Pseudoduganella dura: one gene and its partner. Each later gene encodes a partner of the first gene's protein in a complex. Links are inferred from orthologs where the notes say so. Each region holds a gene or a part of one and is shown in the gene's direction. Other genes may lie near its edges. The genes, in order: nusB and rpsJ.

What was found.
Region 2: the proteins of nusB (region 1) and rpsJ are in contact, whole or in part, in a solved structure (PDB 3D3B), measured with the Escherichia coli proteins. The link is inferred for Pseudoduganella dura from one-to-one orthologs.

The regions. Positions count from the first base shown.
Region 1 is NZ_WNWM01000002.1:1,178,114-1,186,883, reverse strand. The notes cover bases 5,836-8,532. They hold nusB (transcription antitermination factor NusB), read left to right. Parts: upstream 5,836-6,797; coding sequence 6,798-7,268; downstream 7,269-8,532. Other genes in these bases: GJV26_RS05365 (lytic transglycosylase domain-containing protein), read right to left, coding at 7,447-8,370; ribH (6,7-dimethyl-8-ribityllumazine synthase), read left to right, coding at 6,267-6,755; ribBA (bifunctional 3,4-dihydroxy-2-butanone-4-phosphate synthase/GTP cyclohydrolase II), read left to right, coding at 5,836-6,236. Outside these bases: GJV26_RS05405 (OsmC family protein), read right to left, coding at 1-63; GJV26_RS05400 (SMP-30/gluconolactonase/LRE family protein), read right to left, coding at 274-1,161; GJV26_RS29875 (EAL domain-containing protein), read right to left, coding at 1,323-4,859; more of ribBA, read left to right, coding at 5,127-5,835. UniProt on the Escherichia coli protein: Part of the processive rRNA transcription and antitermination complex (rrnTAC). The complex forms an RNA-chaperone ring around the RNA exit tunnel of RNA polymerase (RNAP).
Region 2 is NZ_WNWM01000002.1:2,673,120-2,682,118, reverse strand. The notes cover bases 5,279-8,204. They hold rpsJ (30S ribosomal protein S10), read left to right. Parts: upstream 5,279-6,545; coding sequence 6,546-6,863; downstream 6,864-8,204. Other genes in these bases: GJV26_RS11715 (type VI lipase adapter Tla3 domain-containing protein), read right to left, coding at 7,317-8,204; GJV26_RS11720 (PAAR domain-containing protein), read right to left, coding at 6,969-7,235; tuf (elongation factor Tu), read left to right, coding at 5,279-6,392. Outside these bases: GJV26_RS11750 (phosphoethanolamine transferase), read right to left, coding at 1-1,641; rpsL (30S ribosomal protein S12), read left to right, coding at 1,953-2,333; rpsG (30S ribosomal protein S7), read left to right, coding at 2,450-2,920; fusA (elongation factor G), read left to right, coding at 3,020-5,125; more of tuf, read left to right, coding at 5,202-5,278; more of GJV26_RS11715, read right to left, coding at 8,205-8,999. UniProt on the Escherichia coli protein: Involved in the binding of tRNA to the ribosomes. Part of the processive rRNA transcription and antitermination complex (rrnTAC). The complex forms an RNA-chaperone ring around the RNA exit tunnel of RNA polymerase (RNAP).

The DNA.
Region 1 (8,770 bases):
GCTGATCGCGCCTTTGCCATCCTTGATGCCACCGGACCAGACGGCCGAACCGTTCGTCTTCATATCGATCTCCTCAACAGGGTTGGTTGGTAAAGCCCCCGTATCTTAAGCCGGCAGGCGGGGAGCTGACGTCCCGCTTGCGGTAGAGGCCCCGTATTCCCCGCATCCGGTCCGGCCCGATCGTACCGATCGCACCGGCAGCCGCCCGCGAGGCTTGTCGTGCGTCAACTCCTCGTTTGCGACCCGAAAGACGCGCCGGCAAGGTGGAGGAGGTCAGCCGAACCTGGCGGCCGGCACGCCGGCGACCCCGGCCTGCACCGAGAACAGCGCCCCGGCCAGCGGGTCGGCCGCACGCTGCGCCGCATCGAAGCCCTGCCAGGCGCTGGTGATGTACAGCGTCTTCAGGTCGGCGCCGCCGAACGCCACCGACGACGGCTGCGCCACCGGCACCCGGATCGTCGCCAGCAATTCGCCGCCCGGGCTGTAGCGGCACACGCGGCCGCCGCCCCACTGGGCGATCCACACGCAATCCTCGCTGTCGACGGTCATGCCGTCGGGCGAGCCTTCGCCGTCGCCGAACTGGCGCCACAGGTGCGGGGCACCGAGGCTGCCGTCGGCCTTCACTTCATACGCATAGGTGCGGTTCAGGAAGCTGTCGTTGTGGTACATCGTGCCGCCGTCCAGGCTGAACGTGGGGCCATTGCAGATATGGTGTTCGGGCAGTGCCACGTGCAGGCTGCCGTCCGGGTCCAGCCGGAACAGCTTGCCGTCCGGGCGGCTCACGTCGCGCGCGTTCATCGAACCGGCCCAGATCCGGCCGGCCGCGTCGGCCTTCGCGTCGTTCAGGCGGATGCCGGTATCGGCGCCGGGCAGCGCGTGCAGGTATTCGAAGCGGTGCGATCCATCTTCTTCCAGCCACAGGCGCACGATGCCGTCGCGCAGGCCCGCCATGAAGCCGTCCCCATCCTTGCGGGGCACCAGCCAGCACACATGATCCGGCAGCGGCCACGCGTGGCGGGTGCCGTCGGCGCCGGTGCCGGCATCGAGCGCGTGCAGCGTGTTGCCGACCAGGTTGACGAAATACAGGCGGTTCTGTTCGGGAATCCAGACGGGGCCTTCGCCCAGTTCGGCGCCCAGCGGCCACAGGTTTTGCGGGGTCATATCGATCAGCTAGTTGACAGGAAGCGTTAACTTAACCGAAAACTCTTGGCGCGGGGGCGTGCAGGGCGCTACCGATCGGAATTGTGATCGCAGGGGCTGCGCAGGTTATCAGTCCAATGAGCGGTAAGCTGCGCAGCAGTCTGCGCGGCCGGGTGGCCGGCTTACGCGACGCGCCGCGGTTGCGCCAGGTCGAACGCTTCGCGCACCGCCTGCCGCAGCTCGTCGTCGTCCCACGGCTTGGTGAGGAACTTGTAGATGGCGCCGCGGTTGACGGCGTCCATGATCGACGCATGGTCGGCATAGCCGGACAGTAGCATGCGCACCGTGTGCGGGTACATTTCGCGGATGCGCGCCAGCAGCTCGGTGCCGTTCATCTGCGGCATGCGCTGGTCCGAGATGATCACCTGCACATCGTTTAGCGGCAGCAGTTCCAGCGCCTGCACGGCGCTGCTGGCCACCAGCAGGCGCCAGCCTTCGCGGCGGAAGACCCGCTCCAGCGCGCGCAGCACGCCGGGCTCGTCGTCCACCAGCAGCAGCGTGCGCTCGGCCGGCGGCACGGCCGCCAGCGGCGCCAGCGTGCGCTGTTCGCGCAGCAGCGCTTCCAGCCCATCGGCCGGCAGCGGGCGGCTGAACAGGTAGCCCTGGATCTTGTCGCATCCCATGTCGCGCAGGAAGGCCAGCTGGCCTTCCGTTTCCACGCCTTCGGCTACCACCACCAGGTTCAGGCCGTGCGCCAGCGCCGTGGTGGCGCGCGCGATCGCCGCGCTGCGCGGTTCGGTGGTGATGTTGCGCACGAAGGTCTGGTCGATCTTCAGCTTGTCGAGCCGGAAGCGCGACAGGTAGCCCAGCGACGAGTAGCCGGTGCCGAAATCGTCCAGCGAGATCGATACGCCGAGCGCGGCCAGTTCGTTCAGCTGCATCTGCGTGTACTCGCTGTCGTTCATCATCACCGTTTCGGTCAGTTCGACCTCGAGCCAGCGCGGCGCCAGCCCGCTCGCGGCCAGCGCGGCTCGCACCACGTCGGGCAGCGTGCCCGCCGTGAACTGCCGCGCCGACACGTTCACGGCCACCGTCAGCGGCGGCAGGCCGGCCGCCTGCCACGCCTTGTTCTGCCGGCATGCTTCGCCGATGACCCAGTTGCCGATCTCGAGGATCAGGCCGCTGTCCTCGGCCAGCGGGATGAAGTCGCCCGGCGGCACGTTGCCCAGCTCGGCGCTCTGCCAGCGCAGCAGCGCTTCCACGCCGCTCACGCGCCCGTCCGGCAGCGATACCTGCGGCTGGTAATGCAGGCGCAACTCGTTGCGCTCGATCGCATGGCGCAGGTGGATCTCCAGCGACATCCAGCGCAGCGCGTGCGCGTTCATTTCGCCGGTGTAGAAGTGGAAGTTGTTGCGGCCGTTGTCCTTCACGTGCGACAGCGCCACGTCCGCGCCGGTCAGCAGCGCGCCCGGCGTGGCGCCGTCGCGGGGGTAGATGCTGATGCCGACCGAGGCCGTCACGTACAGGTCCTGGCCCGCCAGCTGCACCGGCTCGGCCACCTGTTCCAGCAGCCTGCGCACGGTGACGATGATGTCGTCGACGTTCTGGCAGCGCGTCAGCACCAGCGCGAATTCGTCGGCGCCCAGGTGCGCCAGCGTGTCGCCGGGCGGCACGATGCGCGTTACGCGGCGGGCGATTTCCTGCAGGAGCGCGTCGCCGGTGGGGTGGCCCAGTGCGTCGTTGATGCGCTGCAGCCGGTCGATGTCGAACAGCAGCAGGGCCACCTGCATGCCGTCGTGCTCGGCCGCGGCCATGGCCAGCTGCAGCCGGTCGTTCAGCAGGTTGCGGTTCGGCAGCAGCGTCAGCGGATCGTGGTTGCTGAGGAAATCGAGCTGCGTGTGCGCTTCCTTCAGCGCGCTGATGTCGCTCGATACGGAAACGTAGGCCACCACCTGCTCGCGCTGGTCGCGCACCGCGTTGATGCGCAGCCGCTCCGGGTACACCTGGCCGTTCTTGCGGCGGTTCCAGATCTCGCCGGACCATTGTCCTTCGGTTTCCAGCGCCTGCCACATGGCGCGGTAGAACGCGCCGTCATGCCGGCCCGAGCGCAGCAGCCGCGGGTTCTGGCCCACCACTTCGCGTTCGAGGTAGCCGGTGGTCTGCTCGAACGCGGGATTGACGCCGATGATGCTGCCGCGGGCGTCGGTCATCGTGATGCTGTCCTGCGTGCTGTCGAACACCTGGGCCGACAGCCGCAGCCGCTCCTCGAGCGCGCGGCGCGCCGTGATGTCGCGCAGGATGCTGGTAAAGATCGCCTCGCCGTTCACGTTCACCGCCGACAGCGCCAGTTCGCCGGTGAATTCCTCGCCGTCCTTGCGTTTCAGCGTGAGTTCGACGATGCGGTTGCTGTAGGAGCGCTCGCGGTTCTTGCGGTAGCGCTGCACGCGTTCGCGGTGTGCCGGCAGCGAGCTCTCGGCGATCAGCAGGGTGATCGGCTGCCCCACCATTTCCTGTTCCTTGTAGCCGAACATCGCCTCGGCCGCGCGGTTGAAGTGCAGGATGCGTTCTTCCTGGTCGGTGCCGATGATCGCGTCCGGCGCCGATTGCGTCATTGCCCGGTAGCGTGCCTCGCTGGTGCGCAGCGCCGCATCGGCGCTGCGCCGCGCCGATGCTTCCATCTGCAGCTGCGCCGCGTGCCGCTGCACCACCTCGTACAGGTTCATGTTTTCATAGGCCACGGCGAGCTGCGCGGCCAGCATGCGGATGAACTGTTCGTCGGTGTCGTCGAAACACGCGGCGCCACGGCGGTTGGCCGCGTACAGCCAGCCATACAGGTGGAACTGGTCGCGCACGGCCAGGCCCAGCAGGTTGGCCACCTCCGGGTGGCCGCCCGGCAGCGCCGGCATGTCGCCATCGGCCCGGCAGCGGCGCAGCACGTCGCGCCGGTCCATCATCGCACCGGGGAACGCGCCGCGCTCCACCAGCACCGGCTGCACCAGCGCGGCGTCGATGCCCACCGTTTCCACGTGCTGCACGTCGTTTTCATGCGCGTCGAGCAGGCACAGCACCACGATGTCCGCATGCAGGATCGCATCGGCGGCGGCGCAGAAGCGTCGTGCCATCGCGCCGGCATCGCGTTCGCCGTTCAGGCGCAGCGACAATTCGTGCAAGGCGGCCATCCGCTCGACGGTGCTGTCCGGCGCCCGGGGAGGCGCGGCCGGTGAATCCGGGGACGGCGCCGCGGCCGGCGAAGCGGGGAAGGGCGCCGCAACCGGCGGCGCAAAGAAAAGCGCCGTGGCCGGCGGCGCGACGGCGCGGGCGACTTCGTCGTGCAAGTTGGGGTACGCTTCTTCCAGCCCCAGTTCCAGGTTCACCGCTTCCAGGATGGCCTGGGGTTCGGCCGGCTTGGGCAGCACGGTGCGCACGCCGCAGGCAGTGCCCATCGCCCGCAGTTCGGGCAGCGAATAGGTGGCGGAAAAGAAGATGACCGGCGTATGGGCCAGCTCCGGCGTGGCACGCAGGTGCTGCACGAATTCGTAGCCGTCCATCGTGGGCATCAGGATGTCGGTGATCACCAGGTCGGGGCGATGCCGGTGGCACAGCTCGAGCGCCTGGGCGCCGTCCACGGCTTCGAATACGGTGTGCGACGTGAACCCGAGCAATGTCAGCAGGTAGTCACGGTTGGTGGGGCGGTCGTCGACGATCAGAATGGTGGGCATGATGCCTTTTCGGCAAGTCGGTCCTGTGAAATCATGCTACTCCGCCCTCCTGGCGGCGGGCGCACGCCTGTTGTCCTGTTCGCCGATCATAGCTGCCACTGTCCAGCTTGCCTATAGTTTTGTTGGTTTTCAAACAAGCATGACAGCTTGTTCCACGGTAAATGCCAATGCGAACGGGACAGTGGCGCGGGCGCAGCGGATAGTCGGGTGAAAGCGCGCCAAATCCATTAAAATAGCGGGTTGCGAAACACGCCAAGGATTTATTACATGACTATCTCCAGCACCGAAGAAATCGTCGCCGAGCTGCGCGCCGGGCGCATGGTGATCCTGGTCGATGAAGAAGACCGCGAGAACGAGGGCGACCTGGTGCTGGCGGCGGATTTCGTCACGCCGGAAGCCATCAATTTCATGATCCGCCACGCGCGCGGCCTGGTTTGCCTGACGCTGGCCGAAGAAATCGTCGACCGGCTTGAACTGCCCCTGATGGCCACCCGCAACGGTACTTCGTTCGGCACCAACTTCACGGTATCGATCGAGGCCGCGGAAGGCGTCACCACCGGCATCTCGGCGGCCGACCGCGCCCGCACGATCCAGGTGGCCGTCGCCAAGGGCGCCAAGCCGGAAGACCTGGTGCAGCCGGGCCACATCTTCCCGCTGCGTGCCGTCAAGGGCGGCGTGCTGATGCGCGCCGGCCACACGGAAGCGGGCTGCGACCTGACCGCGATGGCGGGCCTGACGCCAGCCTCGGTGATCTGCGAGATCGTCAAGGACGACGGCACGATGGCGCGCCTGCCGGACCTGCTGGAATTCGGCAAGGAGCACGGCCTCAAGATCGGCACGATCGCCGACCTGATCCACTACCGCAGCGCCAAGGAATGCATGGTCGAACGGGTAGCCGAGCGCGAACTGCGCACGGCGCACGGCGACTTCCGCATGATCGCGTTCCGCGACACCCCGAGCGGTTCGGCCCACCTGGCGCTGGTGCACGGCGACCTGGCCGCGGATGCCGAAGCGCTGGTGCGCGTGCACCAGCCCGTGTCGATCCTGGACCTGCTGGAAACGGAAGCCACCACGCACTCGTGGAACGTGTCGGCCTCGCTGAAAGCCATCAAGGCGGCCGGGCAGGGCGTGATGGTGCTGCTGAACTGCGAGGAAACGGCCGACCAGCTGTTCGGCCAGCTGGCCGCGCTCGACAAGGGCGCCAGGCCGCAGGGCCGTGCCGCCAGCATGGACCTGCGCACCTATGGCATCGGCGCCCAGATCCTGCGCGCCCTCGGCGTGCGCCGCATGAAGCTGCTGGCAAGCCCGCGCAAGATGCCGTCGATGGCGGGCTTCGATCTCGAAGTGACCGGCTACCTGGCCAAACCCGAAGCGTAATCCTTCCATACACTATATAAGAGGCCCATCATGACCGTAGGAACCTACGAAACCAATCTGAACGGCGAAGGCTTGCGCATCGGCATCGTCCAGGCCCGGTTCAACGAAGATGTGTGCCACGGCCTGCTGTCGGCATGCCTGGCCGAGCTGAAACACCTGGGCGTGGCGGACGAGGACGTGCTGCACGTGACCGTGCCGGGCGCGCTGGAAATCCCGCTGGTGCTGCAGAAAATGGCCGAGTCCGGCCAGTTCGACGCGCTGGTGGCACTGGGCGCCGTGATCCGCGGCGAAACGTACCACTTCGAGCTGGTGTCGAACGAATCCGGCGCCGGCATCACCCGCATCGGCCTCGATTTCAGCATCCCCATCGCCAATGCCGTGCTGACCACCGAGAACGACGAGCAGGCCGAAGTGCGCATGGCGGGCAAGGGCGCCGATGCGGCCCGCGTGGCGGTCGAGATGGCGAACCTGGCGATCGCGCTGGAAGAGCTGCAGACCGACGGCGCCGAAGACGAATAAACGACGCAATCATGCGACGAAAGCAATACTGAAGGAACAACCATGAATGATAAAGCTGCGCACGCCAACCCCAGCAAGAGCCGCACGCCGCGCCACCGCGCGCGCGAGTTCGCGCTGCAAGGCCTGTACCAATGGCTGCTGAACAATGAGCCGGCGAAGACGGTCGTCAACAACATCCGCGGCGCCCACGGTTTCGAGAAGGCCGACGGCGATTTCTTCGCGGCGCTGCTGTATGGCACGATCGAGCAATCGGTGGGGCTGCGCGAAGGGTTCGCACCGCTGGTCGACCGCGGCATCAACGAACTGTCGCCGATCGAACACGCCGTGCTGCTGCTCGGTGCCTATGAGCTGAAGAACAACCCGGAAATCCCGTACCGGGTCGTCATCAACGAGGCGGTCGAGCTGGCCAAGTCGTTCGGCGGCATCGACGGCCACAAGTATGTCAACGGCGTGCTCGACAAGCTTGCCCCGCGCCTGCGCGCGGATGAAGTGGCGGCCGACAAGAAGCGCTGATCTTCCCGCCAGCCGCCAACAAAAGAGCCACCTTCGGGTGGCTTTTTCGTTGGCCTGGATCAGTTTCTGAAAATGTTGCCTGAAACCGGGGTCTGACCCCGAATTTTGGAAACATCACCGGCATGCAGGCAATAAAAAAGCCACCGTTCGGTGGCTTCGGTTTGATGACTGGGTCCGATCACAGGCCGGCCAGTTGCTCCGCTTCGGTCTTCGGCGTGGCCGGTTCCGCGGCCTTCGGTTCCGCACTTGCCGTGACGGTGGCCGGGGTGGGCGCGGAAGGGCGGGTGAAGGTCGGCACTTTCTTGCCGGCCGAGACCTGCTTCAGGCGCTTGTATTCGGCCAGGACCTTCGAGCCGTAGCCGTCGTCCGTTTCGAAGGCGGCGGCGCCGACGTAGGTCTTCAGCCCCGCTTCCACCGAGCCGCCGCGCGTCACGTAATCCTTCAGGATCAGCGAGCCGACACGGATATTGGCGACCGGGTTCAGTGCGGCCTGCACGCCGCCCAGGTCCTGGAACTTGTCGTGGTGGACCTTGGACATCACCTGCATCAGGCCTTGCGCGCCCACCGGGCTTTCGGCGAACGGGTTCAGGCCCGATTCGATCGCCATCACGGCCAGGATCAGCAGCGGGTCGATCTTGATTTCGCGCGCCGTCACGTAGGCGGTGGAGACGAGCATGTTGGCCGCGTCGTTGGCCACGCGGTAACGTTTCGACAGCCAGGTGGTGACCCATTGCTGCTGCTTGCGGGTACCCACCAGCGCCTTTTCCTCGGCGGCGCTGAGCGGTTTGTCGACATCGGCGGCGGCGGTGACCGCCGGCGCTTCCATCAGCTCGTGCAGCGGCGGTGCCGCGACGGTGGCTGCCACGGGAGCGGGCATGGGGGGCGCTGGATGGGCCAGCGATTGCGTCAGCGTGCGTGCCAGGTCCGGACGGGCCCACAGCACGGCGATGATGACGATGGCGGACACGCCGAACAGTGTGAAGGCGTGTTGCGCGGTGGTGAAAATGCTGCGCACGGAGATGCGCTGCGCGCCGAAGCGCGCGACCGGTCCGGAGACCAGCGAACGGGTGGCCAGGGCCAACCCAGTGAAACGATTATCCATAGAACTCCCTGCAATGACCGTAAAAGCATGCCCCCGCCGCGCGCAGTCGCGCGACACCGTTGCTGTGCAATTGCCGTGCATCAGATGTGTTATCGTCCGCCGCCGCCGGGAAGCGCGCGAGCTGGAACGCCTTCATTGCTTGCCAGAGCTGATTGTTTGTTTGAATCAGTCGCAATACAACTTTGTTCGGGGAGGTAAGGTCAAAAGCCGGTTCAGACTGAACCCAGGCTTGAAACCGGTAAGGCAGACGCCTTGGGAGAACACTCCTTAAAATGTTTGTGGAGCCCCGACTCCGTGAATGAATGAGCGACACGTAGTTGGCATTTTTGCCATGTCCTCTTCAAGTAGGTCGAATTGTAGAAGGCGTTTTATATCAAGTCAATACTAACGCGAGCGTTCT
Region 2 (8,999 bases), 1.5 Mb from region 1 along the record:
GGCCAGCTTCGCCTTGCGGTGCCGGCGCAGTTCGCGCACCTTGCCGGGGTAGCGGTCGCCGTAGCCGTCCGAGTACCACATGAATGCCGGCACGCGGAATTCATGCTGGGTGTTGTGGCCGTGGAAGGCCAGGCGGCAACTGCCGTCGTACAGTGTCTGGCCGTGGTCGGCCACGTACAGCATCGCGGTGGGGTGCCGGGTGGACTTCAGCCGATCGATCACCTGGGCGAGGAACCAGTCTGTATACAGGATGGCGTTGTCGTAGCTGTTATTGAGCTGCTCCTTGATGGCGAGATCAGTGTAGACCGGCTTGTCGATGCCGAACAGCGACGGCCGCCAGCGGTCGAACGACTGCGGATGGCGCTGGCTGTAGTTCCAGTGGCTGCCCAGCGTGTGCAGCACGATCAGCTTCTTGGGCGAGGGATCGGCCATGGCCAGGCGCAGCGGCTCGAACAGCACCTCGTCGAGGTTGGACTTGGCCGAAAAGCCGCCCAGGTTGGTGAACTGCACCACGTCCGCCTCGCGCGCGAACACCGAAACGGGGGTGTCGAACTTGCCGAACGAAATCTGGTTCGACAGCCACCACGTGCGAAAGCCCGCTTCCTTGTAGGCTGTGATGAACGACTTTTCGCTGAACCCGTCCTTCAGGCTCTGGCGTGCCGGCTTCCTGGAGATGATGACGGGGACCGACAACCGGGTGGCCGAGACCGCCGTGATCACGTCCGGCAACGGCACCAGGTTCGCTTCCTGCCCCAGCAGCGGGTTGGTGTCGCGGCTGTAGCCGAACAGCCGCCAGCGATCCTGGCGCGCCGATTCGCCGATCACCAGCACGATCGTTTCCGGCACGTCGTCCGCCCCGGGCTGGTCGGCGCCGAAGCGGAAATGCCGGCTGGTTTCGTTCAGCTCGGCGAGGTAGCGCCGTTCGCGGTAGAAATCGATGCCGCGCGCGGCGAGGCCGAACGGCCAGGAATCGATGAAGACAGCGAACGGCAGCGGCGGGCGGGCCCATCCCGGCAGCGGCGCCAGCTTCCAGCCGGTGACATGCGCGCCGCGGCTGCCGCCGGCGGAGGCGCCCGCCGATGCGGCCGACGCCGATGCGGAGGCGGCCGGCGGCTGGCCGGCGCCGAATTCCCACGCATAGGCCGCCAGCAGCGCGAACACGCCGAGCAGGGCCAGCGCCAGCGGGCGCGACGGGCCCTGCCAGTCCAGCCCGCGGGTCAGCCGCGCGGCGCGGAATGTCATGACCCACCAGGCGGCGACCAGTGCCATCACGGCCACCATCGTCCAGACTTTCTGGCCGAGGAACTCGAGCGCTTCCATCGGGCTCGTTTCGGCCAGGATGCCGAGGTGGTGCGTGGAAATGCCCTGCCCGTAAAACACCAGCAGGTAGATTTCCGTCGGCAGCGCCATGAATGCCGGGATCAGCAGCCAGTGGAAATAGGCGGGGCGCTTGAACACGGCCCAGACGGCGGTCCAGGCGGCGATCTCGATGCCGAGGATGTGCCAGCCGTGTTCGAGCGGGTTGCCGAGCAGCACGCGGATCCACGGTACCAGCGACAGCGCCAGGTAGCTGAGCAGGATGAACAGGTGGGCAGGGCGGGGCAGGGCGGGCGGGGAAGGCAGCGGCGGCAGCGGGAACATGGTGGGCGGATGACGGGACGGGCGCTATTATCGGCGCTTTTGGCCCGGGCGGGCAGGGCATTGCTTGCATGACTGATTTGTAAACTGGTTGACTGGGCCTTGAGCCCAGTCTATACTCGTGAGTTCTCATTTTAGTCTGCGCCTCGTATACGCCTCGTTCCGGCGATTTGCGTCATTTGCAAATCAGTCGCACGGAAACTTTGCAGGGCTGTTGGCGCCGGCCGAGAAACTGGTTTTAGCCCCCGGGAGCGCTTGCAAGCATGCGCGACAGCCGGGAATGTCATTGCTGTAATTTTGTTGGATTTAGAACGATGCCAACCATCAATCAATTGATTCGCAGCCCACGTACCGCACTGGTCGTGAAAAGCAAATCGCCGGCACTTGAAAACTGCCCGCAAAAGCGTGGCGTGTGCACCCGCGTGTACACCACCACTCCTAAGAAGCCTAACTCGGCACTGCGTAAAGTTGCCAAGGTACGCCTGACCAACGGTTTCGAAGTCATTTCGTACATCGGCGGTGAAGGCCACAACCTGCAGGAGCACAGTGTCGTGCTGCTGCGCGGCGGTCGTGTCAAAGACTTGCCGGGTGTGCGTTACCACATGGTTCGCGGCTCGCTGGATACCCAGGGCGTCAAGGACCGTAAGCAAGCTCGCTCGAAGTACGGTGCGAAGCGCGCTAAGGCCAAGAAGTAATACTCTTGCAGTTTAAATGAGTTGAGGCGGCCGCGAGGCCGAGTAAGTGTGAGGCCATGAAGGCCCACGCGAGTGTCGATCAAGAGGCACTCAACTGAAGACATGAAGGAAAAGACATGCCACGTCGTCGTGAAGTACCCAAGCGCGAAATTCTGCCGGATCCAAAATTCGGCAACACCGAAGTCGCCAAGTTCGTTAACGTGTTGATGCTGTCCGGCAAAAAGTCGGTCGCAGAAAACATCATCTACGGTGCGTTCGACCATATCCAGCAAAAATCCGGCAAGGATCCACTGGAAGTGTTCACCGCAGCAATCAACAACGCCAAGCCAATGGTTGAAGTGAAGTCCCGCCGTGTCGGCGGCGCCAACTACCAGGTGCCGGTTGAAGTGCGCCCAGTGCGCCGCCTGGCCCTGTCGATGCGCTGGCTGCGTGAAGCTGCGAACAAGCGCAGCGAAAAATCCATGCCGCAACGCCTCGGTGGCGAGCTGCTGGAAGCTGCGGAAGGCCGCGGCGGCGCGATGAAGCGTCGTGACGAGGTGCACCGTATGGCTGAAGCGAACAAAGCGTTCTCGCACTTCCGCTTCTAAAATTCCGGCCGGCATGTCCGGCCATTTGTTCAAGCCGGGCGCATTTTTGATTCAAAAGTGTTGCTCGGTTTTGTCCATTCAAAGATTTAGGATCTCATTATGGCCCGCAAGACCCCCATCGAGCGCTACCGCAACATCGGTATTTCCGCTCACATCGACGCTGGTAAGACCACCACCACCGAACGCGTGCTGTTCTACACCGGCGTGAACCACAAGATTGGTGAAGTCCACGACGGCGCAGCCACCATGGACTGGATGGAGCAGGAACAAGAGCGCGGCATCACGATCACGTCGGCCGCGACGACCTGCTTCTGGAAGGGCATGGCGAACAACTTCCCTGAGCACCACATCAACATCATCGATACCCCGGGCCACGTCGACTTCACGATCGAAGTGGAACGTTCGATGCGCGTGCTCGATGGCGCCTGCATGGTGTATTGCGCAGTGGGTGGCGTGCAGCCGCAGTCGGAAACCGTGTGGCGTCAGGCTAACAAGTACAAAGTGCCACGCCTGGCCTTCGTCAACAAGATGGACCGTACCGGTGCCAACTTCTTCAAGGTCTACGAGCAGATGCGCGCTCGCCTGAAGGCGAACCCGGTCCTGATCCAGATCCCGATCGGCGCCGAAGAAAACTTCACCGGCGTGATCGACCTGGTCAAGATGAAAGCCATCATCTGGGACGACGCGTCCCAGGGCATGAAGTTCGACTACAAGGATATCCCTGCCGAGCTGGCCGATTCCGCTGCCGAGTGGCGCGAGAAGATGGTCGAAGCGGCTGCCGAATCGTCCGAAGAACTGATGAACAAGTACCTGGAAGAAGGCGACCTGACCGAAGCCGAGATCAAGCAGGCACTGCGTGACCGTACCATCGCTTCGGAAATCGTGCCGATGCTGTGCGGCACCGCGTTCAAGAACAAGGGCGTGCAGGCCATGCTCGACGCCGTCATCGAATACCTGCCTTCGCCGCTGGACATCCCGCCGGTCAAGGGCACCGACGACGACGAAGCGCCGGTCACCCGCAAGGCTGCCGACGACGAGAAATTCTCGGCGCTGGCATTCAAGATCATGACCGATCCGTTCGTGGGCCAGCTGGCGTTCTTCCGCGTGTACTCCGGTGCCGTGAATTCCGGCGACACCGTGCTGAACTCGGTGAAGAACCGCAAGGAACGCCTGGGCCGCATCCTGCAGATGCACGCCAACCAGCGTGAAGAGATCAAGGAAGTGCGCGCCGGTGACATCGCCGCAGCCGTGGGCCTGAAAGACGTGACCACCGGCGAAACGCTGTGCGATCCGTCGGCAGTGATCATCCTGGAACGCATGGTCTTCCCTGAGCCGGTGATCCAGCAGGCCGTCGAGCCGAAGACCAAGTCCGACCAGGAAAAAATGGGCCTGGCGCTGAACCGCCTGGCACAGGAAGATCCGTCGTTCCGCGTGAAGACCGACGAAGAATCCGGCCAGACCATCATCGGCGGCATGGGCGAGCTGCACCTGGAAATTATCGTCGACCGCATGAAGCGCGAATTCGGCGTGGAAGCCACCGTCGGCAAGCCGCAGGTTGCTTACCGCGAAACGATCCGCAAGGCCGTGACCGACGTCGAAGGCAAGTTCGTCAAGCAGTCCGGTGGTCGCGGCCAGTACGGCCACGCCGTGCTGACGATCGAGCCGCAGGAACCGGGCAAGGGCTTCGAGTTCGTCGACGCCATCAAGGGCGGTGTGATTCCTCGCGAATACATCCCTGCGGTGGAAAAAGGCGTGCGCGAAACGCTGAACAGCGGCGTGCTGGCCGGCTACCCGGTCGTCGACGTGAAAGTCACCGTGACCTTCGGTTCGTACCACGACGTGGACTCGAACGAAAACGCGTTCCGCATGGCCGGTTCGATGGCATTCAAGGACGGCTGCCGCAAGGCATCGCCGGTCATCCTGGAGCCGATGATGGCCGTGGAAGTGGAAACGCCGGAAGACTACGCCGGTAACGTGATGGGCGACCTGTCGTCCCGCCGCGGCATGGTGCAGGGCATGGACGAAATCCCGGGCGGCGGCGGCAAGATCATCAAGGCCGAAGTGCCACTGTCCGAAATGTTCGGTTACTCGACCTCGCTGCGTTCCGCAACGCAAGGCCGTGCAACGTACACGATGGAATTCAAGCACTACTCCGAAGCGCCGAAGCACGTTATCGACGCAATCGTGACCGCAAAAGCGAAGTAATTCAGAATAGCGTTTATCGGCCGGGACAAAATCCCGGCCGGACAACCTTAAATCAAAGTTCTAAGGAAGAAATAAAATGGCAAAAGGTAAGTTTGAGCGGACTAAACCGCACGTCAACGTCGGCACCATCGGTCACGTCGACCACGGCAAAACCACGCTGACGGCTGCGATCGCAACGGTGCTGTCGAAGAAATTCGGCGGCGAAGCCAAAGCCTACGACCAGATCGACGCTGCTCCGGAAGAAAAAGCACGCGGCATCACGATCAACACCGCGCACGTCGAGTACGAAACCGCTGCCCGTCACTACGCGCACGTTGACTGCCCAGGCCACGCCGACTACATCAAGAACATGATTACCGGTGCTGCGCAGATGGACGGCGCGATCCTGGTGTGCTCCGCGGCCGACGGCCCGATGCCACAGACCCGCGAGCACATCCTGCTGGCGCGTCAGGTTGGCGTTCCTTACATCATCGTGTTCCTGAACAAGTGCGACCTGGTCGACGATGCAGAACTGCTGGAACTGGTCGAAATGGAAGTGCGCGAGCTGCTGTCGAAGTACGAGTTCCCTGGCGACGACCTGCCGATCATCAAAGGTTCGGCACGTATGGCCCTGGAAGGCCAGCCTGGCGAAATGGGCGAAGAGTGCATCATCCGTCTGGCCGATGCTCTGGACACCTACATCCCGACGCCTGAGCGCGCTGTGGACGGCGCCTTCCTGATGCCTGTGGAAGACGTGTTCTCGATCTCCGGCCGCGGTACCGTGGTGACCGGTCGTGTCGAGCGCGGCGTGGTGAAAGTCGGCGAAGAAATCGAAATCGTCGGCATCATCGACACCGTCAAGACCACCTGCACCGGCGTGGAAATGTTCCGCAAGCTGCTGGACCAGGGTCAAGCCGGCGACAACGTTGGCCTGCTGCTGCGCGGCACCAAGCGTGAAGACGTGCAGCGTGGCCAGGTTCTGGCCAAGCCAGGCTCGATCAAGCCGCACAACCACTTCACCGGCGAGATCTATGTTCTGTCGAAAGACGAAGGCGGCCGTCACACCCCGTTCTTCAACAACTATCGCCCACAGTTCTACTTCCGTACGACGGACGTGACCGGCTCGATCGAGCTGCCAGCGGACAAAGAGATGGTCATGCCGGGCGACAACGTGTCGATCACCGTCAAGCTGATCTCCCCGATCGCTATGGAAGAAGGCCTGCGCTTCGCAATCCGTGAAGGCGGCCGTACCGTCGGCGCCGGTGTTGTTGCCAAGATCATCGCCTAAGTTTTTGCGTTGATGCAGCGGGACAGGGCGTGATATCATGCCGGTCCCGCTGCTTTTACGTCAGAGCAGTCGTTTAGTAGTGTGTTGCATATTTCTACATTGCCGGAGCAAGGTTTCCACCGATGCCCGGTTCGTTCTTTTTAAGGAATCAGCATGTCCACCCCAAATCAAAAGATCCGCATCCGCCTGAAGGCTTTCGACTACAAACTGATCGACCAGTCCGCACTGGAAATCGTTGACACCGCCAAGCGCACCGGCGCCGTTGTCAAAGGTCCGGTTCCACTGCCGACCCGTATCCAGCGTTTCGACGTGCTGCGTTCCCCGCACGTGAACAAGACCTCGCGCGACCAGTTCGAAATCCGTACCCACCAGCGCCTGATGGACATCGTGGATCCAACCGACAAGACCGTCGACGCGCTGATGAAGCTGGACCTGCCAGCTGGCGTGGACGTCGAAATCAAGCTGCAATAATCTGTCAAGATTCGCATCGGGCGGCTTCACTGACGTGACGGCCGCCGGATCAAGGAACGGGCACTTCGCATTGGCGGGTGCCCGTTTTTCTTTGAGCGCTCGCGTTCAGCTGGTCTTGAAGTTAGCCAAACTTGAGATCAGCTTGGCACCACAGCTCGTCTCGTCGCCTTCGAAGGCCAGCGCCACGCCGTTGATATGATGCCGCTCCGATCCGCTGACGATCCGGCAGTTGCTGTGACCCTGGATTGGGCATACGCACAGGTCCCCCACGCAGGCCACGGCAATGCCGGCAACCTTGAAGTGCGTGGCTTTTGCCGAAATGACTTTTCCACCATGGGTGGTGAGGTCGCCGAGGCGAATGACGTTACGCATGTTGTTCCTTTCGTAAGCGTAAAATTCGTGGGTGCCCAGTTTGTTCGAACCTGATCGATAGCGTCGAGAAAGTGTAAACACTCAATCGACAACCGGCATCTCATAATTCTTCGAATCGATTGCCGGTTCCACGTTGTGCCGAAATTGTTCCCCCTGCTGCTTGCGCTTGTCGTCGGAAGGTGGGCTGATGAACACGATGCTGGCGCCATCGGCTTCGCGCATGTTGACGGCGGCTGACGTGCCGCCGGCGTTGTAGCTGCCCATCACGCCCAGCGCCATCTGCACGAAGAAGGTCGCCGCGCCCATGTTGCCGATCCGGTGGTCGGTACCGATGAACTGCGCCATGTTGCCGGTATCGATTTCCGGACCGCCCTGTTCGGCGTAGTGGTGCAACATGCCTTCGAAGGCAATCCGTTGTTCGGTGTGATTGCCGAAGGCGCCGATAATGCGGGCCGGGCCCTTGGCGCGCTCCGCTTCGGGCAGTGTTTTCAGTGCCTGCTGCCAGCCGGCTTCCAGCAATTTCTGCCGCTGCTCTCGGCGTGTCACCGGCTTGCCGTGCTCGTCTTCGAAACGGACGAACACGGGGCGATGGATGAAGCCGAGCGTGGGCAAATTGTCGAACGCGGCAAGCTGGTTGCCGTTCCAGGGAACAGGGAACCACGGGGTTGGTTTCCAGTTCTTTGGCGGCTGGTGATTCCAGTGTTTGAAGTTCCCCAAGATGGGCGCGACAAGGCTGGCATCGGTGCGTTTGCCTTTGGCGAACGCATCGGCAGTGGCGAGCCATTCGGCGACAGTGGGTTGGCGGCCTACAGGAACCAGTTTTTCAGGATTTGCGAGTCTTTCGGCAGTAGGTACTTTGTCTTGCAGCGCGAAATATGTTCTACGAAGTGTCTCTTGGAGATAGTCGTTATCCGGGTCTTTCCAAGCAAAAGGACGCAGCGGTTCGACGCGTTCGCGGCGGGCAAGAATAAATACGGCGGTAGAGTCTGGCATGGCGGGGATGTAATAGCCATCTTTAACTAATTTAAGTGCTCCATGAGGAAGGTTGTCGTTTCTTGTGCTCAAACTGTCTTCAGATAGGAGAACCACGTATGGGAGATCAGGATGAGAATCGAAAAAAGCAAATACTTCCTCTAGTAAATCATCAGGTCTTTCAGACAGCTTCCAAGGGCCAGTAACAAACAAATGCCACGCTATGCCGGTACCAATTGCACTGCTCGCTAGCCCGGCCATCGGATCCATTGCGCTCGGCTGTCCATCTGGATCGGCTATTGGCGATCCAGCATAGAAGGTTGGGACCCCCCAGTGAGTTGGTGATGGACCAGCTCCATTTTCAAGTGCATCACATGCTCTAGAGCCTGAAACCCCATCCTTGTCGAATCTTTGCCAATCATATTTTTTTGGATCCTGTTCTCTAATACTCTCGTAGGGTTGTCCTGCCTGAAGAATTTTCCACAATGAATTTTGCCGGTATTTTTCGACAGTAATGCCGAGGCTGATTACTTCCAATGCGTATTCTCGATGAGCTTGCAGATTCAGCGCCTTTGTTTTCTCTTGTTTAGGTTGATCTGACCGCTTTTGCCAATCCTTCTGGTGGCTAGTAACCGTCTTATTAGTAAAAAACCAACTACCAAAACATGCTGAAAAGGCGATCAAAATTGAAATGCTGAGCCATCGTATTTTATTCATAGTTGTTTCCATTTCTACGTGAAAAAAAGTTTCCTGAAATATGAGCCATATAAAGCTTACGATGATGATCGTTAA